Regions from separate parts of the Peribacillus sp. NPDC097198 genome, predicted to be linked through region 1. Evidence: riboswitches for the same ligand, from Rfam matches in the RefSeq annotation. Region 1 holds a riboswitch; the other holds the start of a gene.
What was found. Region 1 has a riboswitch for preQ1 ahead of ACIQXQ_RS15400 (QueT transporter family protein). Riboswitches for the same ligand answer to the same signal wherever they lie in the genome.
Positions count from the first base shown of each region.

Region 2: another riboswitch for preQ1. It lies ahead of queC (7-cyano-7-deazaguanine synthase QueC); the one in region 1 lies ahead of ACIQXQ_RS15400 (QueT transporter family protein).

Region 1 is NZ_JBIWDO010000008.1:111,089-126,889, forward strand. Features, by position in the region: gene ACIQXQ_RS15385 (DUF3892 domain-containing protein) at 1-155, shown strand, start outside; gene ACIQXQ_RS15390 (hypothetical protein) at 315-1,130, opposite strand; gene ACIQXQ_RS15395 (YbaK/EbsC family protein) at 1,232-1,741, opposite strand; PreQ1 riboswitch class I at 1,906-1,950, shown strand; gene ACIQXQ_RS15400 (QueT transporter family protein) at 1,958-2,443, shown strand; gene ACIQXQ_RS15405 (TVP38/TMEM64 family protein) at 2,548-3,207, shown strand; gene ACIQXQ_RS15410 (ATP-binding protein) at 3,317-4,948, shown strand; gene ACIQXQ_RS15415 (hypothetical protein) at 6,542-7,111, opposite strand; gene ACIQXQ_RS15420 (hypothetical protein) at 7,952-8,254, opposite strand; partial or broken gene ACIQXQ_RS15425 (IS1182 family transposase) at 8,757-10,097, opposite strand; gene ACIQXQ_RS15430 (copper resistance protein CopC) at 10,349-11,974, shown strand; gene ACIQXQ_RS15435 (YcnI family copper-binding membrane protein) at 11,994-12,656, shown strand; gene ACIQXQ_RS15440 (S8 family peptidase) at 12,703-13,680, opposite strand; gene ACIQXQ_RS15445 (SEC-C metal-binding domain-containing protein) at 13,980-14,486, opposite strand; gene ACIQXQ_RS15450 (AmiS/UreI family transporter) at 14,668-15,288, opposite strand; gene ACIQXQ_RS15455 (nitroreductase family protein) at 15,493-15,801, opposite strand, start outside.
Region 2 is NZ_JBIWDO010000006.1:191,333-207,133, forward strand. Features, by position in the region: gene queE (7-carboxy-7-deazaguanine synthase QueE) at 1-578, opposite strand, end outside; gene queD (6-carboxytetrahydropterin synthase QueD) at 571-1,041, opposite strand; gene queC (7-cyano-7-deazaguanine synthase QueC) at 1,041-1,703, opposite strand; PreQ1 riboswitch class I at 1,762-1,804, opposite strand; gene ACIQXQ_RS12840 (methyl-accepting chemotaxis protein) at 1,990-3,669, shown strand; gene ACIQXQ_RS12845 (hypothetical protein) at 4,212-4,412, shown strand; gene pgsB (poly-gamma-glutamate synthase PgsB) at 5,172-6,353, shown strand; gene pgsC (poly-gamma-glutamate biosynthesis protein PgsC) at 6,369-6,818, shown strand; gene ACIQXQ_RS12860 (CapA family protein) at 6,829-8,085, shown strand; gene ACIQXQ_RS12865 (gamma-glutamyltransferase family protein) at 8,197-9,777, shown strand; gene ACIQXQ_RS12870 (CapE family protein) at 9,840-9,989, shown strand; gene ACIQXQ_RS12875 (poly-gamma-glutamate hydrolase family protein) at 10,077-10,718, shown strand; gene ACIQXQ_RS12880 (C40 family peptidase) at 11,044-12,246, opposite strand; gene ACIQXQ_RS12885 (arsenic transporter) at 12,887-14,242, opposite strand; gene ACIQXQ_RS12890 (GNAT family N-acetyltransferase) at 14,492-14,986, shown strand; gene ACIQXQ_RS12895 (HesB/IscA family protein) at 15,111-15,401, shown strand; gene ACIQXQ_RS12900 (methyl-accepting chemotaxis protein) at 15,444-15,801, opposite strand, start outside.

The DNA of each region.
Region 1 (15,801 bases):
CCGGAAGGGAACTGGACTATCCCACCGCTCTTTCAGAAGCCAAGGCTGGTGCACTCGCAAACGTAGATGTCTTTCATAAATATGGTCGGGACATTTTGCGGAGTGAGCCTGATGGCATTAAAGAAAATAATCTGGATGAACTGCCTGAATTTTAAAGACCGAGAAAAGCTGCCTTCCATTCAGGCAGCTTTTTTCCGCAACAAAAAAAAGAACCGCATACTAACAGGTTCTCCTAACGACTTCCTCAAGGTTTTCCGGGATATTGAAAATGGAGCAACCAGCACTCTCCCTTTTTCTCCAATCCTTCTATCTGTTTATCCCCATTCATAATGATAGGACTCAGAGATTTCCAGCAAGCGGCCACAGATTTCGACCACTTCTATGATTTCAATCCAAGACATATCCATCCCAAGTTCATTAGCATGCGAAATCTTATCCCGTAACTTCCTGATGGCATTGGCATCTTTCTTCCCCTTACTTTTGGATGGGATTTGAAAAAATGTTCTCAACTCTTTATCTTTATGAATAATGTCGAATTTATCGCTAATTTGTAGACATTCAATTAAATTAATCTCCTCATTTTTCTCCATTCTCCTTTCATATAATTCACTTGCCTTATGTAGACGATCCTCACTAATCATCGGATACCAGCTTTCACCCCCGAATCGATGCATGATAATATCACTAAGTCTCATTTCCAATAAAGTGATATAGCCAAAAATCAGCATCCTGATTGGTGGTTTTTGGAGGTCGGCATGCGTGATTAACTTTTTGATTGAATTATTCTCTAACACGAATACCCTCGTTTTCTTCTTAAAAATGCCTAACAATTGGATCAAGGGCGTTGAATCCGATACAAGTTCCCTTGGGGAAAAGAGCTTCATATAATCCGAAATGTTCCCTTCGCCAAGTTCATGTCTATCGATATAACCAACGATTTCCCCCTGGTCTTTCACGGCCAATGTATCAAAGTGTTTTTCCTCCATTACATTTTTGATATCAATGGCCGATTCATCTTTTCCACAAAACTCAAACTCTTGGGCTATGCTTCTGACCGTGATATTTTCCTCATATAGATTTTTAAGACTGTGATAACTACTATTATTGTTTTTGTACTCTACATTGGACATCCATGACCCTCCATCATTGGCATTCTATCCTAATTCATTAGAACCTAATAACTCCCCACTATCAGAAATAAGTCCACATGAAGTGGACTTTATTCCTTCATTCAAATGATATGTTTCTGCATATCTTCATTCACTTCTTGTTCCCAGTCCTTGCAAACATCTACCCAGTCCTTTGCTTTTGAGAATTGAAATAAATCCCCGAGTGAAAGTTCAATGGCTGAGTTCGCGCTCCCGCAAGCCGGGAAAACTGTCTCAAACCGTTTCATCGAAACATCCAAGTAAACATCCAGTTCATTTGCCAATCCAAATGGGCAGACACCCCCGATTGCATGTCCGGTCTGTTCAAGAACTTCTTCTGGAGATAACATCCTTGCCTTGAACCCAAACATTTTCCGGAATTTCTTATTATCGACTTTCGCATCTCCAGCGGCCACGACCAAAATTGCTTGGTCTCCTTCTCCCCTAAATGACAACGTTTTGGCAATGCGCGCGGGTATAACCCCGATTGTCTCCGCAGCTTGGTTTACTGTGGCACTAGATGTTTTGAATTCCATCACATCATGTTCCCTGTTCCATTGTTTAAAGTGGGCCCTAACACTCTCGATTGACATTTACTTTCATCCCTTCCCTTTAACTCTTTTTATAAATCGTACCATTCTTCACTATAGTAAAGCAAAATCTCTTTCCTTTATTCTAGATATTCAATATTCCGCATAAAATCTTGAAATTGACGAAAGAGGCCAATATACGATACTATTAAACTTCGGGCAAAAGCCTAAACGTGGTTCGTAACCATCCCACGATAAAAAACTAGGGAGAGAGAAAAAATGAATATTCGTACACTAGCGATAAATGGTCTATTGGCTGCCATATATATCGCTGTCTCATTCGTGTTTCAGCCGATTATATCCGGGGTGTTCCAATTTCGCATACCCGAAATGTTAAACCACCTTATTGTCTTTAATAAAAAATATATATACGGCATAGTCGTCGGTGTGTTCATATCCAACCTCTTCTTTTCACAGCTAGGGGCATATGACTTGATTTTCGGGGTCGGGCAATCTCTGATAGCCTTATTGCTTGTCATCTTTTCTTCCCGTTTCATAACGGGCATTAAGGGTCGAATGGCCGTGACCATTATCATATTCACAATGACGATGTTCTTAATTGCTATTCAATTGAATTTAGTCGTAGGAGCGCCATTCTTATTAAGCTGGGCAGCTACGGCTACCGCAGAGTTCCTCGTCCTTCTGATTGGTGCACCCATCATTTATATAATGAATAAAAGAATTCAATTTGGAAAGCTGCTTTGAACTCACTGTGCATAAAGAACATTATATCCAAAGAGCTGTCTGCTACATGCAGCGGCTCTTTTTTTCAACCATTCTCGAAAAAATTGATAAATGGTGGTGACTTTTTGCAGAAAAAAATACTGATGTTACTCGTCCTTCTGATTGTAGTAACATTCATCGGGCTAAATTCAGAAATATTCACGATGATTTGGAATAGCGACTTGGAATCCGTGATAACCATATTGACAGAAAATCTCCTTCTTACCTTTGTAGTGACGTTCGTTTTGATGATCATTCAGAACTCCTTTACTGTCATCCCCCTGATTTTACTTTTAACAATTAATGTAACGATCTTTGGCTTTGCATTCGGGTATCTATGGAGTTGGTTAACAAGCGTGGTCGCGTCAGGAACCATTTTCTATGCTGCCAGGCACTGGTTCCAGTCATTGATTTTAAGAAAGATGGGTACCGACTGGCAGGAGTCCGTCAAGGATCATGGGTTTATGTATGTCTTTACCGGTAGGATTTTCCCTTTCATACCGACAAGTTTAATAAACCTTGCAGCTGGAGTTAGTTCCGTCACCTTCAAAGATTTCTTAATGGCAACAGCATTAGGCAATCTCATCTACTTTTTCTTTCTCTCTTTAATCCCATATGGACTTCTTTCCGTAGAAATGAATCAATATACATTGATTGCACTCGGTTTCCTGCTCTTAACGTTTTTCCTTCTCTACAAGCGCTTCAAGAAAAAAAAGAACCTATCACTCTTTAAGAAAAACAGGTGACCTTGTGGCCTGTTTTTTTGCGTGGAATCCTACATTTTCAGCCAATAATTTGTTAAAATGTGTATGTATTTCAGCTTTGTAAATGTCGGAAAATTCAGGGAGACCCCATATGCCGAGACGTATCATATTAGTAATCTACATTCTTTCTGGAATGACCACATTACTTGTTTTCAATTACTATTTAACTAATTCTTTGAATAATAAAGAGGCGTTCCTTCAACTCCAGCGAGCAGAAGGGTTCATCTTTGTCCTATTAATCGGTTTGATTTTATTTCTCTACTTATCTAAAAGAGAAGAATTCAAACAATTAAAAGAAGAAGAGAAACTTCGAAGTACCCTTATTAACTCAATGGTAGACTTTGTGAATTTTAAGGATGGAGAAGGTAGATGGCTAGAATCGAATACGTTTGGCCTTCAGTTATTCCAATTGGAGAATGTGGACTATAAAGGGAAAAAAGATAGCGAGCTTGCCGAGTACTCGCAATTCTACAGAGATTCATTGATATACTGCGAAGATTCCGATCAAGAAACATGGGCAATGAAGAAGATTACGCGTTGTGAGGAGAATATCCCACTGCCCAACGGTCATTTTAAGACCTTCGATACCATAAAAGTCCCATCATTCCATGAAGATGGTTCACGAAAAGGGTTAGTAGTCATAGGTAGGGATATTTCAGAAAGAATTGCCGCGGAAAGTCAATTGCTTGCTAGTGAACAGCGCTATAAATCTTTGTTTGATCACAATCCTTCCCCCATGCTAATGCTTGATTTGAAGGGTACCATTACAACTGTCAATCCTAGGTTCGAAGCCGTAACCGGGTTTCATAATGAAGAGGTTCAGGGCGACCTGTTTGTCGATATGAATTTTTCCAGCGAAGCTAAAGAGCTTATCCGTTCTTCCTGTGAATATGTAGTCGCAAAACAAAAAGGGATAAAAAAAGGACAAGATATAGAGTTTGTTACCAAAAACGGGAATTCCATCTTACTTTCATGTACATTTGTACCAATGTTGGTAGGGAACAAATTAGCAGGTATCATTACTTATGCAAAAGACGTTACACAAATTCGCGAAACAGAAAGACGCTTGCGAAGATCCGAGAAACTATCCATTGTCGGTGAGCTCGCAGCAAGTGTTGCACATGAGGTGCGGAATCCGCTAACTTCATTAAAAGGTTTCGTTCAACTATTGAGTAGTAGCGATCATCCCCACGAAAAATACTATACCATCATGCTTAGTGAACTGGACCGCATTAACTTAATTGTAAGTGAATTGCTGGTCCTAGCGAAACCACAAGAACTCACACTCAGCGAAAATCAAATCGTTGAGTTGATGGGTGAAGTTAGAGACTTGCTTAAATTAGAGGCCAATTCTTCCTCCACGCAAATGTCTATACAGGTAAAAAATGAAATACCGCTAATCTTATGTGAAGCAAACCAGCTTAAACAAGTATTCATAAACATGCTAAAAAATGCAATGGAAGCTTCGGCATCCCATATCGCAATCGAGATTGAGCAAATTAAGGATTCAATTACCATCATCATCAAGGATAATGGCTGTGGAATAGAAACAAATCGCATGAAGCACCTAGGGGAACCATTTTATTCATCAAAAGAAAAAGGAACGGGACTCGGTTTGACCGTTAGTTGCCGTATTATCGAATCACACCAAGGAAAAGTACTCTTTAACAGCAAACCAGGTCATGGCACCGAAGTGAAAATTGAATTACCCATATACAAATAGGACAAGTATACTTATATTTGTCCTTTTTTGCTTGGCCATAATAAAAAGAGATTTTTATATACCTGCGTTATGGTTTCAATAATATTTAGAGCTCAAGAATTTTTTAATCTCCACAAAACCGAAGAGACTCAGTTACCCCGGTTTCCACATGACTTCATCTAGCTGCCCTCAATATCAAATCGAGTGTTTTTTCATCATACTAGATGTACTCATATCCCTAGCTACAATGTCTATCTCTTTCTCTGTTTTTACACAATCTATTCATTCAATATACCTTCGGTATTCGTTACATGCTTAAAAAAATTGAAGAAGTTGATACAAATAAGTTTACTGTCGGTGCTCTTAGGTTATGGTTTCCGCGATAAAGCACCGACTTCTCAACATTCGGGAAAAATTATGAGCCATGCTTTAAAGATACTGACTTGTTTAAACAGGTTTTCTATTAGGTTCTAATGATAGCTTTCGAAAGGAAGTTAATAACCACAGAGCATGTATTCGTTAATTCTACTCATGTGAAAGCCAGTGCAAATAACGAAAATTTGCAAAGAAAGTCGTTCGTAAGGAAACACGAGAGTATCAAGAAGTAATAAATCATGATTGTGAGGATTTCGGAAAGAAACCTTTTCCACCAGAACTGATCCTAAGAGTGGTTACTACATGAAAGATGAACGGATAAAACAGTTTGGCTATTCATTTCACACGACTGCAGAACATAATGGTTTTGTGTTAGGGACAATTGTAACACCTCGAAATACGCAAGATAGCCATAGGTTAGAGCCAATAGTTGAACTAGTGATTGAGATAGTTGGAAAAACATAAGCCAATGCCGCAGATGCAAATTTTAAAACACTACCCATTACAAGTATCTTTTCGGCAAAGAAATTACGCCGGCTTTTCACTCTATACACGACTACGGACAAAAGAAGGATTCTTCCCTAAACATGAGTGTGTTTACGATGAACATTTTGACTGTTACCTTCGCCTATTAGGCGAGGTTTTAAAGTACTCAACAACAAATAAAGAGAGATATCGCGAGTATAAATCTCCTAAACACTTGTTTAAAGACATGCTCATTTTTATCACAATGTACAGAAAGAAAAGACCATCAAAAAGTGGTGACGCGTCATATCTGGCAAGAAAATATGGAAGAAGCCGATTACCTACGTTATCATTAAGATGTAAAACCTACCTATACGAAACGCAAGGAAACGGTCGAGCATATTCGAAGATGCAAAAGAAAAGCATGGTCTGGGTTGGACTACATTAAGGAGACTTTAAAAATTGTCGATGTAGGCGATTCTTACTTTCGCTGCCATGAATTTAAAGAAGATAGCCAATTGGACATGTCAAGGTCCAAAAATGGCCTAATATAGTGGGCTCGTAGAGACCCAAGCTCTTAATCCTAAGCAAAATTCCAAGAAAATATCAAAAAAAGGATTCAGAATGAAAATACTCTGAACCCCTTTTGTCTACAAACTGAAAATAAGTTTAGTAACTAGACTTACTTTCTTAAAAATTTTATTAATCTATATTGGAATTCTTTTTATGGAGTATTTTCCACCATATTTTAAAAGTATATCTCACCACTTTTTATTACCATTTATTGTCGATAAATTTATATTTATTTTTTTCAACTATTTCAGAGTTAATATACATATAAGGTTCTACTAACCCCTGTATTTCACCCCATATTGGCGAGTAATTTGATTTAACTTTCAAATTTAGACCAGCTTTATGATAAGAATAATATACTAATTCAGAGCAATAAATATTGGTTATATTTTTGTTACCTTTACTCACAGCATCTTTAAGACTGTATGGGATTTTTTTATCTTTAAAATACTTTATAGCGTTTTTAGCCGCATCTTTTCCTAAAGAGCTTGATTTTGGTCTAATAACTTTAGACTTAGCATACCTCCCATGCCATTCTTTTTCAGTGAAAACTATAGGATATGGTTCACTTTTCCTACCAGAGGTATGTAGAATATGGGTGGCGTCAATATATATGCCAGTATGTCCGGTAATACCGCTAGAAGCAGTAGAATTAGTTATAATAATATCTCCAGGTTTATTATCTATTGCAGCCTCTGTTTCTTCACTAAAAATAGTAAGTGCAATCATTGTTAATAAAAAAGGTAACATCATTTTTCTTAATAGTTTCATTATAAAACTCCTTTATGATTAATAAATTACTAATTAAGTAAAAATATACCAAAAAATTAAAGCGATAATATATACTTTTTAAAAAATCGTTCTATTTACCCACCAATAACTTAATATATTAATTTAATAAAGTACCATAAGAAAGAGTGAGTTGTTAAATTAAGAAGAATATATTTTATGAGAGTTAAAGAGGGAAAAAAACGTAAATTTTACTTTTATCTAAGGATCAAAAATATTGACTAAAGTCCGATTGTGCATGAGTAGAAAGTACAACATCACTAATTGTACTGTTAGGTTTCTTGAGGGTGTACTTAGTTCACTTTCTGAATTTTTTATAGGACTTGAAGAATCCTTGCATGGTTTCTCGGTTTCTCAATATGAACTTGCTATTTTAGGTTTTTAAGTCCTGGAGAATACAAATATTTTTGCACCTTAAGAGAATTCTGTCTAGTTAGTTTTGGCACCATTTTAATATGGTAACTTTGAACATATGGAATAGGCTCACTACTAAAAATATTGTGAGCCAAGATTCATATGAAGAACTAAGCCTTTCAAAAGCTTAGAAATTGCATGATTGGAAACTTTTAAAACCAGTTCAGTAGTCATAGATTGTGTAAAAAGGAATAACCTATTATCTTTCTTAGAATGTTCCAATACAGAAGCCAAATAATGCCTCATCGTTTAACCGTATAAATATACATAATATGGTTACTCACTTCTCATTAAAGTCTGTGTGGCAAACTAGTGGTTGATGTCTAAATCCTTTTTAGAAGTATAAACTCAGTTAACAATCATAGTCTTTTATTATTTGATGAAATTTGATCAGCATAAGTTTTGTTTTTATGGAGTAAAATACTCTCCATCTTCTATATATGATTCTAAAATAACTTTATTATTACTTTTGTAATATTGATATGTTTTATTATCATTTTTCAATTTGATACTGACCATCCAATTTTTATCTCCTCTTAAATTCGCAAAAAATGGTTCGCTAGAAATAATATCTTCTTTCGAAATATTTTTTTGATTCATTAAATACTCCACTACACTATCTTCAACGTCTGATTTCTTATATTGAATATAGCTAAAGCCAATTCCTACAAAAAGTAATAAGACTAATAAAGAGTATCCTATTTTTTTCATTATACAACTCCTCATATTCATACTTTTAACAATTTTACAATTAAATTCTATAAAAAGCAAAAACCATATAATTATAAATTTAAAATTATATTTTGAAGCTTAATTTTACGAAACACGTTACTATCTTCCCGATGATAATAAGCAGACATGAAAAGTTAGAAGAGTGTGTTTTATAATATTTAAAAATGTTTTTTTACTAGTTTTTACAGAAGCAAATTCTACAACTAAAAGGGGTTTGTAAACACTCTGCTATTTAGTTAAAATAACTTCGAACTTGTTTAAAAAGGAAAAACCATACCATTTTCTATTAGTTTCTTTGGAAAAATATAATTAGCATATTTAGTTCTATAATCGAAATAAGAACTCTATATATTATTGCTAAACTTTATAAAACGGCTGTCGACAAAAGGGGTCCGGAATGATTTCATTCCGGACCCCTTTTTAATATTTTCTTGAAATTTTGCTCGAGATTTAAAGTATAGGTCTATACGAGCCCACTTTGTTAGGCCATTTTCGGACCTTGCCATGTCCAATTGGCCATCTTCTTTAAATTCATGGCAACGAAAGTAAGCATCGCCTGCATGGACAATTTTTTAAGTCCCCTTAAAGTAGTCCAACGCATACCATGCTTTTCTTTTGCATCTGCGAATACACGCTCAATCGTTTCCTTGCGTTTCGCAAAGATAGGTTTTACATCTTGATGATGACGCAGGTGATTTGCTTCTTCCATATTTTCTTGCCAGATATGGCGCGTCACCACTTTTTGATGGTCTTTGATTTCCGTACACTGTGATAAAAATGAGCATGTCTTACACTTGTGTTTGGGAGATTTCTACTCGCGATATCCCTCTTTATTTGTTGTTGAGTACTTTAAAACCTCGCCCGATGGGCAAAGGTAACAGTCAAAATGTTCATCGTAAACATACTCATATTTGCGAAAGAATCCTTCTTTTGTACGTGGTCGTGTATAGGGTAAAGCTGGCGTGATTTCTTTGCCAAAAAGATAGCTTGTAATGGCTGGTGTTTTGTAAGCTGCATCTGCAGCAACAGCTTCAGGTTTTCCAACTTTTTCAATCACTTGTTCTACTAGTGGCTCTAACATATGGCTATCATGCGTATTTCCAGGTGTTACAATTGTCCCTAATACAAAACCATTTCGGTCTGCAGCTGTGTGAAATGAATAGGCAAACTGTTTTGTCCGTTCATCTTTCACATAGTAACCACTCTCAGGATCTGTTGTACTTTCTTTCATTTCTTTGGTTTCTTCCTTATCAAATTTATCTGGTGGAAAAGGTTTCTTTCCATGATCTTCACGATCCTGATTTATTTCTTCTTGAAGGCGTTCTTGATATGCTCGTGTTTCCTTGCGGACGACTTTCTTTGCAAACTTTCGTTTATTTGCACTGGCTTTCACATGAGTAGAATCAACGAATACATGCTCTGCACTTATTAATTTTCTTTGGGCAGCTGTCATTAAAATGCGATAGAAAATCTGTTCAAAGAGATCACTATCTTTAAAGCGTCGCTCATAATTTTTTCCGAAGGTTGAGAAATGAGGTACTTTATCGTGGAAACCGTAACCTAAGAACCAACGGTAAGCCATATTTGTTTCAACTTCTTCAATTGTTTTACGCATGGAACGTATACCGAAGGTATATTGAATGAATGCAAGTTTAACCAAAATAACTGGATCGATACTTGGGCGACCTACCTCAGAATACATATCTTTCACCAAATCATAAATGAAAGAGAAATCAATGGCCGCCTCAATTTTACGAACCAATTGATCCAAAGTAATCATTTCAAGTTGATCTCGCTGAATAGAATCATGTTTCGAAAGCATCTTTATCACCTCAAGTTTTAATACTTTTATTTTAAAGACTGTAGGCAAAGTCGATTTTCATCGACTTTGTCGACAGCCTGAATGATATCTTAATTATTTCTTAATGATTAGTGACAAACTTACAAGTAAATAATATAAACAATGACAAGCACAAAAATGTAACAAGATTCTCTTACTTTTTCATTGTTATTTCACAATTTCATTTTATACTAGTTCATAGAATCTTTACGAAAGGGTGATGACACAACAAAATGAAGAATTCCATATGGCTGTTTGTCAGTATTCTTGCCTTGTTTATATTCCCAATAACAGTCTTTGGCCATGCAACGGTTATAAGCTCTAACCCTAGTCCGAATGAGAGTTTAGACACTATTCCTGAAACGATCAGCATTCGGTTCAGTGAAGATATACAACCTTCATTTTATTCGCTAAAAGTAATCAGCAAAAACAAAAACGAAGTACCACTTCAAGATATCCAAGTTTCTGAAAAAACACTTGAAGCAACGTGGTCAAGCTCTTTGGAAGAAGGAAGTTATATCATTAAGTGGAGAGTGGTTTCTAGTGATAGCCACCCTATCGAAGGTACCATTCCCTTTCAGTATGGCAAGTCAAATATCCAATCGGATCAAATGAATACAGAAGATGAAGCAGGTTTCCCCAGTTCCGTACAAGTTTTTCTGCAAAGTCTCCAATATCTTTGCTTTGCTGCTTTAACTGGTGTACCTTTTTTCTATATATCGTTATCAAAAAATCTTCTTACTGGTACAATCAGCAGGAGAGTCCGGCGCTACATTTGGTTATCGTATTCTGGATTGGCTATTTCCATTCTACTGAGCCTTCCTTTAAAGGTTACGATTGACGCTCAAGTGGGTTGGCAGCATGCCTTCAATGGAACGTATCTAAAAGAAGTATTGCAGTCTACCCAATTCGGAAGTATATGGCTAATAGAAATTACGTTACTACTCGTTTTATTTATAGCTATTTTCGTCATGATGAGAAAACAACTCAACAAGCTCATGTTCATTTTACCTTTAGTCCTTGTTTCCTCCTTGATGGTTTGCAAGGCATTTATCGGACATACCACGGATGCGATTCATCAATATTTGGCTGTATCTATGGACTTTTTGCATATACTATCCATGTCTCTATGGCTAGGTGGTTTATTGGCCATACTGGTGGTTCTGCCAAAATCCTATAATCCAAAAATGATGGATGATAATAAAACATATTATTGGTCGGTCATTCAGAAATTTTCCTCATGGGCCATTCTATTTGTGATTGTGCTGATAGTCAGCGGCCTATATGGTACATTTCAACATGTCCCAACCCTGTATTCCTTACTACATACTACATACGGACAATTATTACTCGGTAAAATTGGACTTATGTTAATCATGATGGGATTTGGAGCGTTGCATTTACTCCGTGGGAAAAGAAAAACGAAGAAGCTGGGTCTCAGTACAGGGATAGAGTTTAGTGTGGGAATCATGGTTCTTCTTCTTGCCGCTCTTTTAACGAATGTACAGACGGCCAATTCTTCTCCCGGACCTGTAGGGAAAACGGAGATCACCGAAGACGATGATCAGGTGACATTATCCGTAACCCCCAATAAAACTGGGGATAACTACATCCAAGTAGAGTTAAAGAATGATGAGGGCAATCCTTATACAAATATCGAACAGCTTACATTGACTATGGAATCTTTGGATGGAGACGTTGGAGAAATAAGATTGCAACTTCCAGAAGGAAAGAATGGTCAATTTAAAGCCAAATCAATTATAGCCATGTCAGGAAAATGGAAAATACAAGTTCATGGTTTAACGAAGGAACTCAGTTCCATTGATGCAGATTTCATAATTTTAGTCGGGAATTCATAACCAGAAGGGAATTTTAAACATGAAAAATCATACAAAGCTTTTTACCTCTACAATAGCAGCCCTATTCCTCTTTGCTGGATCAGCTCATGCCCATGTGACAGTCCAACCAAGCACGTCCGCACCAGAAGCTTGGGAAACCTATACACTTAAGGTACCAGTAGAAAAAGATTCATCCACCACGAAAGTCGCTTTAAAAGTTCCTGAAGGCATCACCTTTTCAAGTTACCAACCAGTCCCCGATTGGAAAGTGACAACGGAAAAGGATAAAAAAGGACATGTAAAAACAGTAACCTGGGAAGCGACTGGTGATGGCATTGCTGCAGGCCAGTTCCAACAATTCACGTTCGTTGCCCAAAATCCAAAGGATGAGGCCGATATCGCTTGGGATGCATTTCAATACTATGCCGATGGGGAGATTGTCGAATGGAGTGGAGAGGAAGGTTCTGACCTACCACACTCCATAACAGAAATTACGGCAGCTTCCAAGAGCAATGAAGATTCATCAGTCCATGAACATGCCGAAGAAGGTGATCACTCTCATTCCGATTCTGTAGACAAATCGAAGGAGTCCACAGACAAAGATGGGAATAACGATCAAACACTGATCATCATACTTGGCCTTTTATCTTTGATCATCTCGATTATTGCCCTTACGATAGCCGCACGTAAAAATAAGAAGTAATCATTTAAGAAGATGCCCCAAAATCACTTGGGGCATCTTTTACTTATTATTCTACAACCATGGTCTTGCTTGCCTCAATGGTTCTTCTCATTTCATTCTGTGCACTATGCGTGACCATCGATAAATTCAACATTCCATTTCCTTGTGCCTTCTTGCTTATCCCCAAATCTTCCGTATTTTTTACCAGTTGGGCATATAGTTCCGCCTCTGATAATTTACGACCGAATTCTTTTTCTGAGATGATTTTCAAGAGGGCTGCAGCTCCACTCACATGTGGTGTAGCCATTGATGTCCCACTGAGCTTTGCATATTTGCTTCCTGGATATGTGGAGAGAATATCGACACCCGGTGCCACTAAGTCAATTTCGTCATTCGTATTCGAAAAATCTGCCAAGTTCCGGCTTAAGTCCACCGCCCCCACTTCCACCACTTCTGAATAAGCTCCTGGATAATCTAACTCATCCGTATCATGGCGGCCATCTCCACCGTTCCCAGCTGCACAAACGACAAGAATATCATTCTGTATCGCTTTTTGTATGAGCTGATGTTCCTTATCATCCGGGGGCCCTCCCAATGAAAGTGAAATGACGGAGACCTTTTCACCCTGCGGCCCTTTCCAATTGATTGCATACTCCAATGCCCCATTGATCCAGTTGATATCTCCCTGTCCCTTTCCATTTAAAGCCTTCAAAGCTAGAATACTCGCTTTCGGTGCCACACCTACTACACCCACATCATTCAGGGTCGCTAATATCGTTCCACTAACATGGGTTCCATGCCCATTATCATCATGGTAATCCCCGGTTTCAGTAAAATCCCTTCCGTCAATGACTCTCTCTTTTAAATCGGGATGTTCCTTATCTATACCAGTGTCAATGACCGCAATGACTACACCTTCACCATAATTGCCTTGTTCCCATATTTCCGGTGCCTTTATAAGCTCCACACCTTCAGGAACTTTCTCATTGGCCTTTTCCATTATTTCTAACACTTTGTAAGGAATTAATCTTTTTTCTTTCGACATTTGATTACCCCTTCCTTCGTCAATAATTTGACTATCCTCGGCGAGGGAGACCTATCCCATCTGGTTGTCGTTAACCATTAAAGAGATAAAAAAGAATCTCTTCAACTTATATATACCAGATTTTTGAAAATAAAAAATAGTTTTACATAAAATTCCAACTATTTAACTACCTTTATTTCTCACTGGCCATTTACTTACTTTTTCATTATAGAACATACGTTCTTTAAATACCACTTGTTTTTCCCATTTTTTTCAATAAAAAAAAGGCGACTCCCATTGAAGTCACCTTTTCGATATAGTTAAGCCCTGCCACAGCACTTTTTGTATTTTTTCCCGCTACCACAAGGACAAGGATCATTCCGACCTATAACAGGTTCTGTATGGACATGTGGCATTTTCGCCGCTTTTGCACTCTCCATAATGATCTGTGTACCCTTTTGCTTCATTTTCTCGTAGCGTTGTTTAAACAGCTCCATTATATCTTTGCTATATTTCAATGTATCTTCGGCAATATCCATTGCCTTTTGTTTGGAAGTATTATAATCCTCTAGAACAAATTGATTATCATGGAAAGAAACACGTATTCCAAAATGTTGCCCCGCTTGCTTATTATCTTTCTTTTCCTCAACGAACTCTAGATAGACTTCCTGGCAATCGCAAGTCTGATGCATGCAATAGTAATCATAAATCCAATACGTTTTATCTTCATACTTACTTTTTAATGCAATGCCGTTTTCAACGCCAAAGACATCCAAATATTTAATCGCTTTTCCATCAATAATTTCAAATGGATCAATCGTTCTCATCTATTAGACACATCCTAATTCATCAAAATTTATTAACCTCATTTATTGTACAACCTAAATCCTAAACCGTCACTTGAAACGAAGCAGACAAAGGCGTATCCCTATTCTTCAACTACAAAAGCTATATATAAAAGAGGAGCAGTACCTCCGTTTATGGCAAACGGAGATACTGCTCCATGAGTTATGCTGCTATAGCTTTTGTTTTTTCTTTTTTCTTGTAAAATAATAAATAACCCAGATACCCGATGTAGATAATAGATACAACCAATACAATGGCCCAAGCTTTGTAAATGGTTCGGTTATCAAAGACACCTGTAAGGGTCAATAATGATGGAATAGTCAGTGTAACCCATGATAGTACAAGCGAAATTTTCCCGACGAATTCGGAAATGGGCAACTTCTTACAGTTGGTCAAATAGAACATTCCCCAAAGGAACGACCATAATACCCAGTTCAACCCCTTCACCATGTCACCATATTGAGCAAACTCTACGGTTGCGTACACAACGGACAAAATGGACACCCATAGTGAAAAGTACCCGAGACCGCTTCCATCCATCCCTTTTAGAATGGTTATTCCCAAGTACAAGTAGGTAAAACCAAACAAGAATATCGATGCATGTCCTAAAGACATTGCATTGCTAGGTTCTGAAACAATAATTAAATAAAACGCACCGAGCACCTGAAACGAGCCAACAAATAAATTAAATACCGCAACATTTCTTGCATCGGCTTTTCCTAACGTCATTTTTCCATTTAGGAATAAAGTCGCTCCTGCAAGAAGTAATATAATATTTCCCATATTTAAAAGAATGAACGTGTGTTCACTCTCTATGTCCCTCCTCTTTATTAACTCTGTACAAACAAAAAAGCATCACTTCATTCAACATGCTATTTTACAAACTTTTAGTTTTCTAATATAGTAATTGACCACTACTTTGATAATACCATATGTTTGTGTTTTAAATCTAATTGAAAAAAAAAAAGAAGCGTTTCCGCTTCTTGTTCATACGATCCAAGTCGTCAATTGGTCGATTGGCGTTTTTTTTGCTGGTTTGGGCTCCATATCCGGATACCCCAGATAGATAAAAGCCAGGATTTCCCCTTTGGCCGATAAACCGAAAAATTCCCTCACCTTATCATGATAGGCAATTTTACCGGTTCTCCATACCGCACCCAGCCCCAGCGAATGTGCCGTTAATAGCATGTTCTGAACAGCACTGTTGACCGCACCATACTCTTCAGTTAGCATGACATTTTTCTTATCGCTAGGTTCCATGCCTACCGCAATGATGACAGGCGCCCTCAGTGGGTT
Region 2 (15,801 bases), on a different contig from region 1:
CTGTCACCATTTCCTACCTGTAGGTAATAAGGAATGCCGGGATAGCGGGCATGTACATTCTTCGCATATTGATAATCCGCTTCATCAAATACGACAATCTTCAAAGAGATTTGATTTTCGTCCCTTCTATCGGAAAGCTTAGCTAAGATGTCATCGAGTACTTCAAAATCGGTCTCCATCCTGGAACTTGGCGGTTTTGGTGAAATCGTCAGTTCATCAATATCGAGAAACCAGTCCTGCCACCGGCTACCTTGTGTCTCCACGCCCATTCTGATGTTCTTCTCTTTCAAAAGGGTGACTAACTCCGCCATGTTTTTCAGGAGGCCGGGATTGCCCCCGGATATCGTCACGAAGGAGAAACCCTTGCCTCCCTTGTGTTTTAGCTCCTCCCATATTTCCTCGGCTGTCATCTGGACGATATCTTCCTTGCCAGTCCCATCCCAAGTGAAGGCGGAATCGCACCAAGCACAGGAATAATCGCAACCAGCGGTCCGGACGAACATCGTCTTTTGCCCGATGACCATGCCTTCCCCTTGAATGGTCGGGCCGAAGATTTCCATGACGGGCAGTCTACTCACAGTCCATCCACTCCCGTCTTGCTTCAGCATAACTCGTCGGCGTTTCATAAAGACGGACAAATTCGACCCTAGCCCCTTTATAATCCTTGTTTAGCAAGGCATCAGCCATCTTTTCATATATCCAGACGACGATATTTTCAGCTGTCGTATTCATAAGCGGCAGCGTTTCATTCAAATAGCGGTGATCCAGGTGAATGTCGATTTCATTTTTCCAGATCTCTTTGATGTCGCCAAAGTCGATCATCAACCCACGGGAATCATTATAGCCGCTTATGCCAAAAATGACCTTATACGTATGGCCATGCAGATTCTTGCATTTCCCTTCATAATCATGAAGATGATGGGCTGCATCAAACGTGAATTCCTTGCTCACGAGCACCCGTCTTTGATGATAGTTCAATTGATTACGATGAATGTCCTGTTCTATTTTTTGAAGCTTATCGACAATCTTGAACCCATACATTATAGTTTCACCTGCCGTCTAATCACATAGTCATCCAGACCCCTTTTTCGAAGCTTGCATGCCGGACACTCCCCACAGCCATCGGCTATGATTCCGTTATAACAAGTCAGCGTCTTTTCACGAACGAAATCAAAGGCACCCAGTTGATCCGCCATTTCCCATGTTTCTTCTTTATTCAGCCACATAAGCGGCGTATCTATAACAAAAGACTGATCCATCGAGAGATTCAAAGTGACATTCAACGATTTAATGAACACATCCCGGCAGTCTGGATATCCGCTAAAGTCCGTCTCACAAACACCGGTTACAATATGCTTCGCCCCAATTTGGCTTGCAAGCACTCCTGCGAATGACAAGAACAGTAAATTCCTTCCCGGTACGAATGTAGACGGTAACTCCCCTTCTTCCCCATCCGCCACAGCAATGTCACTTCTCGTCAACGCATTCGGCGCCAACTGGTTCAACAACGACATATCCAGAACATGATGCGGGATGTCCAGTTCCTTTGCAATATTCCGCGCACAATCAATTTCCAAGCTATGACGCTGATTATAATCAAACGTCACTGCCTCCACTTCCGAAAAATGCTTCATGGCCCAGAATAAACACGTCGTACTGTCTTGTCCCCCACTAAACACCACTACTGCCTTTTCTTTCTTCAACATTATGAAAAACTCCTTTTTTACGGAAAAAAGCAGCACCCTAAGAATAGAGTGCTGCTTTTCCTTAGTTTTTTTGAGAGGGTAGCTAGAACCTCTTCCGCCTAAAGCGGCTTATAATCTTTTCTCTATAATCATAACGCAATATATGGAATCATATCAATATATTCCATAAAAACAAAGAGATTCCCTGTCTTTTCAGCCCAATTTCTCCTTTCCTCTTTAAATATCGGTCCCCATTTCCGATAAACAGAAGGTAAACTAATCTACCGAAAAAGGGGCCGTACACTTGAAAAAGATTAAAACAAAGGTATTGTTAGCATTTATGCTAGTCATATCTTTATGCATCATATTAGGAGCCTATAGTATTTACAGCAGCAATAAGTCTCTTAAACATTCTAGAGATATCATCGACCATGAATTGCCTCTTCTTATTAAAGATGAACAATTACTCTATAACCTTTCGCAAAGAATGGCATTTGTTAGAGGGTATATCCTATTTGGAGATGAACAATATAAAGAGGATTTCCTAGCTTATACCGAAGAAAGCAAACACCTACAAGAAGAGCTATTAGCCTTATCCGACTCTGAGAGAACGAAAGAAATCATTGAAACAAGCATTGATTGGAGAACCATGATTGAAGAACGCGTCTTTACCCAGTATGAGCAAGGAGATGAAAAACAGGCGAAAGAAATATTGCTAAATGAAGTAGCGCCCATAAGCACGGAAATAATGGATGGCTTCAAAGAGCTCGCTTCCGAGCGCGAAAAACTGATCGTCGCTTCCGGAGAGACCGTCATCAGCAGTGGAAAATCCGTTAAAACGACGAGTATCATTTTATCCATCATTACAGTCATAGCAGGAATTGGCCTTGCCCTTGTGACAGCCAACCTCATTACCAAACCGATCCTAAGGATCCGAGACAGGATGAAGCTAGTGGAAAAAGGTGAACTGAACCATGAACCACTTAAGCAGACATCAAACGATGAACTCGGGGAATTGACGTTTTCTACAAACGAGATGCAGAGAAACCTTCGCGATATCATCGAAAACATGCTGAATGTATCCGAATCCGTTACAAGCAAAAGCGAAGAGCTGACCCAATCGGCAAATGAAGTGCAACAAGGAAGCAGTCAAATTGCAACCACTATGTACGAGCTGTCAGAAGGCTCTGAGTCACAAGCCAACCAAGCAACGGAAATCGTCCGTATGGTGGAAGAATTCTCAGGAAAGATCCAAAAGGCACACAGTGAAGGAGAAGAAATTTCCCAAACCTCCACAGAGATTCTATCCCTAACTAAGGAAGGGACAGTCTTGATGAACAAATCCGTGCAGCAAATGCAAACGATTGATAGGATTGTGAAACAGGCAGTCGATGAGGTAAAAGGCCTTGATTCACAATCCCAGGAAATTTCAAAGCTCGTTCAGGTCATACAGGACATTTCCAATCAAACCAACTTACTCGCTTTAAACGCAGCCATCGAGGCGGCACGCGCCGGCGAACATGGAAAAGGATTTGCCATCGTCGCCGAAGAAGTTCGGAAACTCGCGGAACAAGTTACAGATTCTGTGGGTGACATTACTGGAATTGTTACAGCCATTCAAACAGGTTCAAAAACCGTCGTTCACTCCTTGGAAGATGGATATACACAAGTAGATGAAGGCACCCAACAAATTACCATTACCGGCCAAACCTTTGAAACCATCAATCATTCAGTGGGAGCCATGAGCACAAAATTACAACACATAACCAATGACTTACACTATATCTCTACCAATAGCATAAAAATCAACCAGGCTGTCGAAGACATTGCAGCCGTTTCCGAAGAGTCAGCAGCAGGCATTGAACAAGTGTCCGCCTCCGCACAGCAATCCAGCTCTTCAATGGATGAAATCACCAATCATGCCAGTGAACTTGCATCATCGGCTGAACAGTTAACAGATCAGGTTAAAAGATTTCAATTATGATGAAAGCCGCTTCCCACGCCTACCTTGTGGGAAGCTTTTCCTTGCATTTAGCTATTCCTATGAAGTTAATAACAAATATATCCTCTTCATTAAAATTGTTTCAATATAGTGAATACAGGGAATAAACTAATAACAACACAAAACACACTATAATAAAAAATTCACCATGAATCTTATACAGAGAGAAATAATTCAACTTACACTATTATTTTCTGAATATTCAATGTATAATTAATATTACTCCAGTAATATTTACATCAGTAAATAGTAGAATAACTACTTCCTCTCTAGAAGTGTCAGCACACTTTTAAAAAGCATTTGAACCAACTCTTAATTACTCTCATTTGAAACCCGATCAACAGGAGACTCTCTAAACAGACGAGATGGTCTTACATCAATATCGTATTCCAAATCCAGAGAACTAAGTCTATATAATCACCTTTACTATTTTTTATTTCCTATTTTATAATAAGTGGTTAATTTCCACCTAAAGTATGTTACTATTAACCTAATACTTTTTAACCAAACAAGGAGGAATTCATATGAAACGATTTTTCAAATTCATAGCAAAGTTAAACGAAGGGAAAGCCCAAGACGAATTCTTTCGCAACGAATACGAAAATTACTTGAAGATGAATTCTGCCGATAAAGGAAACAGAAGATTAGCCCCTATGCTTTATGTTATAGATGGCGGTAAAAAGGACTCACATCCTGAGCTTTTAAATAGAATAAAATCTAGCTAAAGATAGCATCATCTTAAAATTGATTCGAGACTATCAATCTTCAAAAAATACTCTCATCTATAAATAACATTTCATTTAATCCCTTATTATAAATGAATGTAAAAATACTCCAAAAACTCAGAATTTATTCTGGGTTTTTTTTAGTTCTACTATTAACACTATATTAATAGAAGAAACTAGTCTTTTTTTTAAAAACCCTCGTTTCCAAAACTTTTAAGGGAAGGATTTTGACAATTTATTGATGTCACCTCATAGCCCCTCGGGTATTTCATATTAAAAAAACCCAAAAAATATGGGGGGTGATTTTACTCATCTTTATCCAAATCCAAAAAAGTAGCACTAAATGAGTCATTAGAATCAAAATACAGGAATAAAGAAAAAACAAACTAGTAGATTAGAAAATAAATGCACAAATAGGTATAAACAATTATAAAACAGGAAGGATCGTCTACATTAAACTCCTACAGTAGATACTAGGAATTGGGTTTTTATCCTTATAAAAAGAATTCATTATCCTATAAAAATTATTTTTTATTCTCCATCTCATAATAGAATCATCATGAAATGGGGAATCCATAGAGTATTTGTCCTTACATGAATATTATAGCCATTAGTTACTATTACACTCATTTATAGTTTAATTTGGAAATTATCAAAATAAGCTATCTTGCTATAGAAAAACGACCCTTGCTTAATAAGTTTAAAATCATGTAGTGTGTATTCAGTAAATCAAATATATAAAAAAAGAGAGGTTAAAAAATGGCACCGATATTTATTTGTGCATTATTTTTGCTTGGCTATGGCATAGTCGAACAAAAACGCCATCAAAAGCGTCTCGACTCCATTCCCGTACGTGTCAACGTAAATGGGATCCGAGGGAAATCCACTGTAACACGTCTGATTACAGGTGTGATCAAGGAAGCGGAGTACAAGACAATAGGAAAAACAACCGGAACTTCCGCAAGAATGATTTATTGGTTTACGGACAAAGAAAAACCGATCATACGTCGTCCAGAAGGACCGAATATCGGGGAACAACGTCGCGTAGTTAAAGAAGTAGCTGACTTAGGAACTGAAGCATTAGTTTGTGAGTGCATGGCCGTGCAGCCTGACTATCAACTAATCTTCCAAAATAAAATGATTCAGGCAAATATTGGGGTTATCGTAAATGTTCTTGAAGATCACATGGATGTCATGGGACCAACATTGGATCAAGTTGCAGAAGCATTCACTGCAACCATACCCTACAATGGGCATTTAATAACCATCGAGGGCGAACATTTAGAATATTACAAAGAAATTGCCAAACAACGTAATACGAAGGTAATCGTAGCCGATAACTCAAGGATCTCAGAAGAATTTCTACGTGAATTCGACTATATGGTATTCCCTGATAACGCCTCCCTTGCCTTGGCTGTTGCAGAAGCATTGGGTATCGATGAGAAAACGGCATTCCGTGGCATGTTAAATGCACATCCAGATCCAGGGGCCATGCGTATCACTAAATTTGGAGATGCTAGGCAACCGACTTTCTTCGTTAATGGATTTGCCGCCAATGATGCGTCATCTACATTGAATATTTGGGACAGGGTAAGTACCTTCGGATACAGCACGGAAGCCCCTATCGTAATCATGAACTGCCGTCCTGACCGTGTGGACCGTACAGAGCAATTTGCAAGAGATGTATTGCCTTACATAAAGTCCGAAATCGTCATTGCCATCGGTGAAACTACTTCACCAATAACGAAAGCATTTGAGCAAGGAAAATTGGATACAGTAGAGTATTGGGATTTAGAAGAATGGTCAACGGAAGAAATCGTTGCCAAACTGCGCCCAGTCATGAAAAACCGAATCGTTTATGGGGTCGGTAACATTCACGGAGCAGCAGAACCCTTAATTGACGCAATCATGAAAACTAAAACGAAGCAAAAAGCGAGTTAAGTAGGAGGAACCTTAATGTTTGGATCGGATTTATACGTAGCCCTAGTACTAGGGGTAACACTGAGCCTTATTTTTTCAGAAAAAACGGGTGTTGTGCCCGCCGGACTTATCGTGCCAGGTTATTTGGCATTAGTTTTTGATCAATGGCAAGTCATGCTGGTAATTATTATAGTAAGTATCTTAACTTATTTCATTGTCGCTCACGGTCTTTCAAGATGGGTAATCTTATATGGAAGAAGAAAGTTTGCCGCAATGATGATAACGGGGATTTGTCTAAAACTCGTATTGGATTTCGTCTACCCCGTCATGCCTTTTGAAATCTATGAATTCCGTGGTATTGGTATAATCGTCCCTGGCTTGATCGCTAATGCCATTCAAAGACAAGGAATGCCATTAACACTCGGCAGCACGCTTTTATTATCCGGAGTAACTTTCGGTCTAATGAACGTGTATTACCTATTCTGAGGTGGATAAAATGAAACGTACTTTAAACGCAAAAGAAAAAACACTTATCTTTACAAAGCGGACGAAGAAAAAGAATCTCAAATACACTGCAATCGTTCTACCGATATTGATCATCGTCTTAGTCGTAACATCTTGGTTGGGACGCACGAAAGACGTGGAAGTTGTTGCATCCAAACCAAACGATACCCTTACAATGTCAATGGTCGGAGATATCATGATGGGCCGTTATGTCGAGGAAGTGACAGACAGCCATGGTTTTGATTACCTCTTCCGTTACATGAAGCCCTATTTTAACGCTTCGGATTATGTAAGTGGAAACTATGAACATCCTGCTCTAGCAAAAGATGTATCGAAATATGAAGAAGCTGATACAGCCATTCGTCTAAATTCGTATGCAGATGGCGTGGAAGCTGTTAAAAATGCTGGATTTTCTGTCATGACTCTTGCGAATAACCATATGATGGACTTTGAAGAACAAGGATTGCTCGACACAATCGATGAATTCGAGAATGCCAAAATGGATTATGTTGGTGTAGGTCGGAATATTACAGAAGCGAAAGAAAACATCAATTACCAAGATGTTAAAGGCGTACGTATCGCTACTCTTGGCTTTACCGATGTATATGGTAAAAATGCGGTAGCCAAAAATACTCAAGCTGGGTTATTGAATTCCAATCCTGACTTATTATTTGAAATGATCGGTGACGCCAAGGATGCGAAAAAAGGAAACGCAGACTTAGTTGTCGTCAATATGCACTGGGGCCAAGAATATGCTACTTCTGCGACAGGTCGTCAAACAGAATTAGCGAAAGCGGTGATCGATGCTGGTGCAGATATCATCATTGGCCATCACCCCCATGTCGTCCAATCATTCGATGTGTATAAAGATGGACTTATCTTTTACAGCTTAGGAAACTTTGTATTCGACCAAGGCTGGACACGTACAAAAGATTCTGCGATGGTACAATACCATTTAACTGATGACGGACAAGCAACCGTTGATGTGGTTCCCTTGCAAATCAAGGAAGCTACACCAAGACCCGCTACATCTTCTAGCGATGTATCGCGAGTTTTCCGTTGGTTGACGAAAGAAACAAGTGACAACGTGCAATGGTCTAAAAAAGATAATAAGATAGAGATTAAATTGGATCATACACGTGTAATAGACCATAAAGAACAGCGTGAACAAGAGGAAAAAGCAGCCCAAGAAAAGAAAGCTGCTAAAGAAAAGAAAGTAACCCAAGAAGAGACAACTACTGAAGAATAGAAACATGAAGCACCATCATACAACTAGATAATACGTGAATAAGAGTCTACTAGCAGGTATGCTAGAAGACACACATCTTAGAAGATCACACCGAAAAGAGGCGATCAATCAGTGTTTTATCCTTTCACACGGAAAGTACTCCTTTCCCTTTGTTTGCTCATTTTTATAGCAGGATGTTCAAAAACTGACCCTCTTTCTGACACGCATGATACCAATGAATCTTTAAATGATAAATCATATGGAGTTAGCTCTTCCAACCCTATCGCCGTAGAAGTGGGGATGAATATATTAGATAACGGTGGAACAGCGGCCGATGCGTCGATTGCCGTTTCTTATGCATTGGGTGTAACTGAACCCTTTGGATCTGGAATTGGCGGCGGCGGCGGAATGCTGATTGTATCCGAATCTGAGAAACCTAATTTTATTGATTATCGTGAAACGGCTCCTGAACGTTCAAAGTTAAAACATAATACCGGTGTCCCTGGCTTTGTAGCCGGGATGCAAGCTGTCCATGATAAATACGGAACCATTCCGATGGAAGACCTTCTTCAGCCGGCCATCGACCTGGCTGAAGAAGGATTTGAAGTCGATAAAATGTTGGCCTCCCGCCTAAAGGCAGCCAAAGCAAGAATTTATTCAGAGAAAACTCTCTTGTTTTATCCTGATGACGATTCGATTGAACCAGGAAAGGTTTTGAAACAAGAAGATCTTGCCGACACATTGAAACTGATTCAGCGAAAAGGGCCCGATGGGTTTTATAAAGGGAACATCGCACGGAATATCAAAAAAAGAACAGATGTAGACTTAATGGACTTAAAGCATTATGAAGTAAAAGAACGAGAGCCAGTCCAAGGCAAATTCGCCGGATATGATGTTTGGACCGCTCCCCCTCCCTTTTCAGGGATAACCGTCCTTGAAATGTTAAATCTCGCTGAAGAAGTCGACTTAAGCAATGCTTCAAATAAGGCAGATTATATGGAGTTACTGGGAGCCATTACCAACGCCTCCTATAAAGATCGAATTAACTATACCGGGGACGGAATCAGCGCAGACAAAGCTGAACAATTAGTATCTCCCCTTCATTTGGACAACCTGAAAAAAGAGATAAATAAAGGTGATTGGTCAAATGTAGAGTTCCAGTCTGAAGAACATGAAAGCACGACTCATTTCGTCGTCATGGATAAGTATGGCACAGTCGTTTCTACGACCAATACACTCAGTAACTTTTTTGGTTCCGGTGCCTATACGAACGGCTTTTTCTTGAATGACCAATTGAAAAACTTCCGCACTGGCCTGAATAAAATCGATGAGCATAAACGCTCAAGGACCTTTACCGCTCCTACCATTCTTAAAAAACAAGGGGAAAAGACAATCGGAATCGGTTCGCCTGGTGGTGATAGGATACCGCAAGTGCTCATGCAGGTCCTGTATTCCTATACAGAAGGTGAGGATACGTTCCAGAATATCATAGATCGCAATCGATTCGTATTTGATGGTAATACCATCTATACAGAATACCGCCCTTCGCCTGAAACAGCCTCTGCATTAGAAAGAGCCGGTTACAATGTCGTACAAAAAGTCGCCCCTGTGTTCTATGGTGGCGTACAGGTACTCGTTAGAAATGAAAAGAACGGTAGGTTATCAGGAGCAGCCGATCCTCGGAGAAATGGCAGTTGGCAAGCACAGCAATAAAGAAAACGCCTATACATCTTGAAAACATCTAAATTTTTATAGATCTATAAGGGGACGAGAAAATGAAGATATTAAAAAAAGTAGTAAGCTGGGTTATCCCTGTTGTTCTGATAGCAGTCCTGCTTGTAACAATGAATACGTTCAAACGGTCTGAAACACTGACTCCCGATGAACAAAAGAAAATAGAACAGTATACAAATATCCAAGAGTAAAAAAACAGGTTGAACCTCATGAGGGTTCAACCTGTTTTTCAATGGTTATACAATACAAGGAGATTACAGGACGAGGAGGCAAATAGGATGGAGAATGGATACTCAAGTTTTGCGGAACTGCAGCAGAATGAAAAAGAAAACACCGATTATAGCATTACGGCTTTTCATCGTAATCCAGAAATAGCAATTTTTGCGATCCATGGCGGCAATATCGAACCGGGAACTAGTGAAGTAGCCTTTGCCCTTGGAGAAAGACTCCATTCAAGTACGTATCTATTTGAAGGACATAAACGAAGGGATAACAGCAAACTGCACATCACCTCCACCTCCTTCGATGAGCCAACCGCCATACTGATGGCAAATAACGCAAAAACAATCCTCTCTTTACATGGTTATCGCGATTCCAATGAAGCGTTAATCTATATGGGTGGCAGGAACGAGACCTATAAACATGTGATACAAGTAGCCTTAAAGGAAGCTGGATTTCAAACAGCTGAAGCACCGAAGCATTTGTTGGGGATGAATAAAAACAATATTACCAACCGTTGCAAAACCGGCGCTGGCGTACAAATGGAAATATCCAGGACTTTACGAAAACATTTTTTCCTAGACAGTGACCTTAAGAGGACAAACAGGCATAACCAGACCGAAGTGTTGAATCAATTCATTAGCGCTTTAGAGAAAGCCACCATTCACTACATGCTCAATCTGAATAAAAAGCAATTCTAGTGCAACGATTGGAATGGCTTGATCACTTATCAGGAGCTTGTCCTGCATCTTCCACACTTATGATTAAAACAATCTTTCAACCCTCAGAGAAGCCTTCTTGGGGGTCTAAAAGATTGTTTCAAGTCCCCTCCCTCCACTACTTCTTTTTCGATAAAATATGATACCCACATCCTTTGAGTATTCTGTGACTTCTACACAAAAGAAACTTATCGCACAAGCCTCATTTAAAGGTCATTCAACTCTGAAAAACTTCATTGAAAAAGAGGATATAAAAAAGAAGATAGATAGGGCCAGTTTCAAGCCCCCTCTATCCTGTCTCTTGCATTTAATTCATGATAAGTTGTACTTGGCCATAGCTTTCGAACTTCTGGGCAAAATACCCGGAAGAAAGGTCAGATATATGGACACCGGCTTTCTCGGTTGTATGGATAAAACGCCCATTCCCAAGATAGATCCCTACATGGGTTACACCTTGTCTTGTACCTGTATCCCTAAAGAAGACTAAATCGCCCGCTTTTGGTTCTGATATAGCCGGCAACCACTCATAATAGTCAGCAGCAGAGCTACGTTTTATGGAAATCCCCTGCTCCTTCATGGCCCAGTAAATGAATCCACTGCAATCCATTCCCGTTAGCGGATCAGCCCCACTGAAAACATACGTGAACCCTCGTAAAGTATAAGCATATCTGATTACATCGTATGCATTGTCATATGCTGTTTCTTGTCCTTCATAGAACGGGAATAGAAGATCACTGTATATTTGAAGGTATTGACCTTCCATCACTTCATTAGTCGGTAAAGCATTACGTTTTTTGATGGAGTTCATGTGAATGCTGTAATTGTTTGAAATGCTACTTAGCGTTTCACCCGGTTGTACGATATGTTCCCCTTTAGGTGTATACGTTTTATAGATAACTTGATATTTAGCAAAGTACTTTTCCGTACTATTTCTTATTTGAACGGTTTCTGCACCATATCCAGAATTGACGAATTTGTCTTTTCCTAGATAAATCCCTGCCGTCACCACTTTTGATGTGTCTTTTTCAAGGAAAAAGATGATGTCTCCCGCCTTAGGAACAGCCGTTTCCATCCCAAGTTTATAAAATCCGTCTACGGTTAAACGATCCACAGCCACATTCTGCTGAGAAAGGGCCCAATGAACCAATCCACTCGAATCAAAGCCTTTAGAAGGGGTCTCTTCTCCTGCTGTTTTTTTGAATCCAACAAATGTTTTTGCATAGTTGGCAATTCGTTTCCCTCTCTCCGCCCACTGATAGATGGAAGGAGTATAGGCTGTCTGTATGATTTTAAGTTTTTGTCCTACATATAACTGGGTATCCGGTAAACCATTGATATTCATCAATTGTTCTGGCGTTATATTATAAATCGATGCAATGGATTCTACCGTTTCTTGCGAGGAAACTGTATGAATCCGATCTGCTGCATCAACTTTTGTACCAGGTGTAAAGGTCACTCCAACCATGACTAGTAATAAAAGCAGCATGCTGACTAATAATTTCCTTCTCATTTTGAACCCTTCCTTTTTGGCTGGAAATACATTCATAGAGCAGTTCCAGATTATTGGCAATCATAAATTCCAGTTACTATAATGAGTCTTTTTACTTACCATCTCCCATAATATCGGTGATACTTCTATATCCTTTAGACTATATATGACAAAAAAATTGTAAATATTAATCCTTTTTTAACAAAAATGACACATTTTAATAGTATATTATACTTATATATTTATTTTTCGAACTCTTTAAGGACTTAGTGCCTAGTCAATATGTTCCATCAAGCCAGAAAGTTCTTCTAATATAAAGGTAGAAAAACAAAAAAAGGAGAGGCCAGCTGGGCTTCTCCTTTTCACGGTACATGCACCGTTTGAATTTGCGAGAGATTTACATATATACGTTCTCCTTTGGCCGTAGCCAATTCAACCAAGCTATCTTCCGTCTTCTTGAGTACCCCCATTTTCATAGGGTCCTCCCCTCCATCCAAAACAACGAGCTTTCCTTCGATCGTTTTCAGCTGTTCTTCCAAGGATCGATAGAGCGGTAATGAGGTTGGGTTTATAGGGAATTGTTCATGAGTGAGCGAGTATGGTCTTTCCCCTTGCGTATAGGGGGTTAGCCATTTAAGATGATGGAGGAAAAGGGATTTCATTAGTAAAAGACCAAATGAACCCAATAAAATAGTAAAAGCAATGTCACCACTGTAGCCAACGGGATGACTCGTACGGTAACATTCACATACTCTTTCCATGTGATTTTCACTTTATTTTGTTTCAGGATATGCATCCAGATCAAGGAGGCAAGTGTACCGATGGGCAATAACAAGGACCCCATATCACTTCCTATTATATTGGCAAGATAAATGGTTTTTAATGTGATGGGATCTAACCCCATTTCCGTCAACGTAATGGTCCCGATCATCAGGGCTGGATGATTATTGAAAATGTTCGATAGGACCGAAACAAGCCCTCCCATCACCAAACTCGCACTTAATAATCCTTTGTTGACAATCGGTTCACAGATTTGAACAAGGATGGCTGTAAGCCCTGCATTCTGAAGACCAAAAATGATGATATACATAGAGAACGCAAAGATAAGAATATGCCATGGAGTCTTCTTCAAAATATCTACGGGACTCGTACGTAGATGATACCATCTCCAAATAAGCAATGATAATGAACCCATTACCGCAACCCACTCTATAGGTATCGATAGATAAGAAGCCACGAATAATAAACAGCGGACAATGAAGACATAGGTCAGTATCTTGAACATGAACTTTGTACGTTGCCTCTTTGTTTCCACCGTCGTATTCTCTTTTAACGGATGAAAATTTTTAGTGAAAAATCGTTCCTCAATGTCATAGGAATGGGAGGGCAATTTTTTAGGCAAATCTTTCTTGATGACCATGAACATTAACCATGACATGAATAACAGCCCCAATGTTGCAGGTACGAACATCATGGCTGTATGCATATAAAGCGTCATATCGACGATTTTCAAGGCAATCAAATTGACGATGTTACTAACTCCAATGGGTGCGCTGGATGCAGTGGCTATCAAGGCCCCACTCAAGAGATATGAAATGGTTTCGTGTTTCTTCATTCGAAGGTTTTTTAAAAGTAATATGAGGATGGGTGTCGTGATCATGATGCTCCCATCGTTATTAAATAAAAGCGTCATTAAAAAACATAATAATTGAATGTACCAATACAAACGATATCCGGAGCCTTTTGCAAGGGTTACAAGTCTCGCAGCAGCCCAATGAAAGAATCCGAAACTCTCGAGTATGACTGCCATGACAAGCGTTGCCATGATGGTGATGGAGGCACCCCCGATTTTACCGATGATATCCATTACATCCCCACGTGATACTATGCCAGTAAGCAATATGATTGCCGCGCCAAATGAAGCTGGCCAAGCTTCGTTTAGCCCTCGTGGTCTCCATAGTATGACAACCATTGTCATGACGAAGACAAAAATGGTCACCCCGATTTCAAAATGCATGATGTTCTCCCCTTTTTGGGCCTTGTGCCATTGGACCCTACTTGTCCGATTCTTATATATATATTCGTCATTAGGTATAAGGAGCGGGACAAGTAACCACGTCCACTAAATTGTGCCTTTGTCACTTTAGTGAACATGTCTCCAATGGAAAAGGGCCTAACGAAAAACTTCCAAGAATTTCCTTGTTTAAAAAGAGAAATCTGCTATAATTTTCAGAAAAAAAACTGGAAACCAGAAAGGTTGATTGACATGGAATTCACCATCCGTAGCATGCAAGTCGGCGACATCCCACAAGTCCAGCATGTCGCGAAGACAAGTTGGCATAGTACGTACGAAGGGATTATCCCCCTTACAATCCAAGAACGTTTTTTAGATGTGGCCTATAGTGACGAGATGATGAAAAAGAGGGTTAAACACTCTTTTGTTTACGTGGTCGAAGTGGCTGAAAGAATTGTCGGATTTGCCGACTTTTCTCATGTAAAGGAAGGTGGAGAAGTCGAACTCGTGGCGATTTACTTTCATCCGGAGTTTCAAGGAAAAGGTATGGGTACAGCTTTATTGCAAACAGGAATCGACCACTCCAAAGGTTGGAAAGAGCTTTTTATAAACGTTGAGGAAAAAAATGAATCGGGGACAGCCTTTTACCAGGCAAAAGGATTCGAAGTTGTTTCTCAGTTTGATGATGACTTCGATGGACATGTCCTCAAAACAGTAAGAATGGCCTTGAAAAAGGAAGGATTCTAAAAAAGGGCTGTGAAATATTGTTATCCAAGAGAAAATGTTATTACTCTTGCCACGAACATGATAGAGTGAATATATGACTGCGCTTAACTTATGAGGCAGTGTCTAAACATTGGGAGTGAACAACTTGATAACCATCACTAAAAAGGCCCAGGAAGTCATTAAAGAGATGCAACGGAATATGGAAGAGGAAACATATTTACGGTTTGGGGTAACCAGTTCTTGCTGCAACCAGATGAACTATTATTTGAACCTTGTGCGTCATAAGACCGAATTAGAGGAAGTACTAGTTATAGATGGGATAAAGCTTTTAATGAACCCTTCGGATGCCCGTTTCACGGATCAAACCGAAATTGATTTTCAAGACAATGGCTTTTTAATCAATAATCCAAATCCATTAGTATCACCGCTACAGTAAATAAACAAAAAGGGAAACCAGATGGATGGTTTCCCTTTTTGTTTATTCCTTTATATGAAACCCTTTCAATGTATGCTCTAGGTCATCAATCAATTGCGTGACATGTTCTGTATATTTTGCAAGCTCATTGGACGAAGCGGCTTGTTCCTCCATGGATGATGCAATTTCTTCTGAAGAAGCAGATGTTTGCTGAGAGACCGCAGTTATTTCCTCCATCATTTTCACAACCGTTTCTTTTTGTTGATTAATCGATGATATGGACTGGGTTTCTTCAACAAATGAATAGGATATTTTACGAACTGAGTCCTCAAGTTCCTTCATGGCCTTGCTTACCGTCATGACTGCACTTTTTTGGTTCGCACTAATTTGATTCGTTTCATTGGTCGTCTTCAGTAGCATT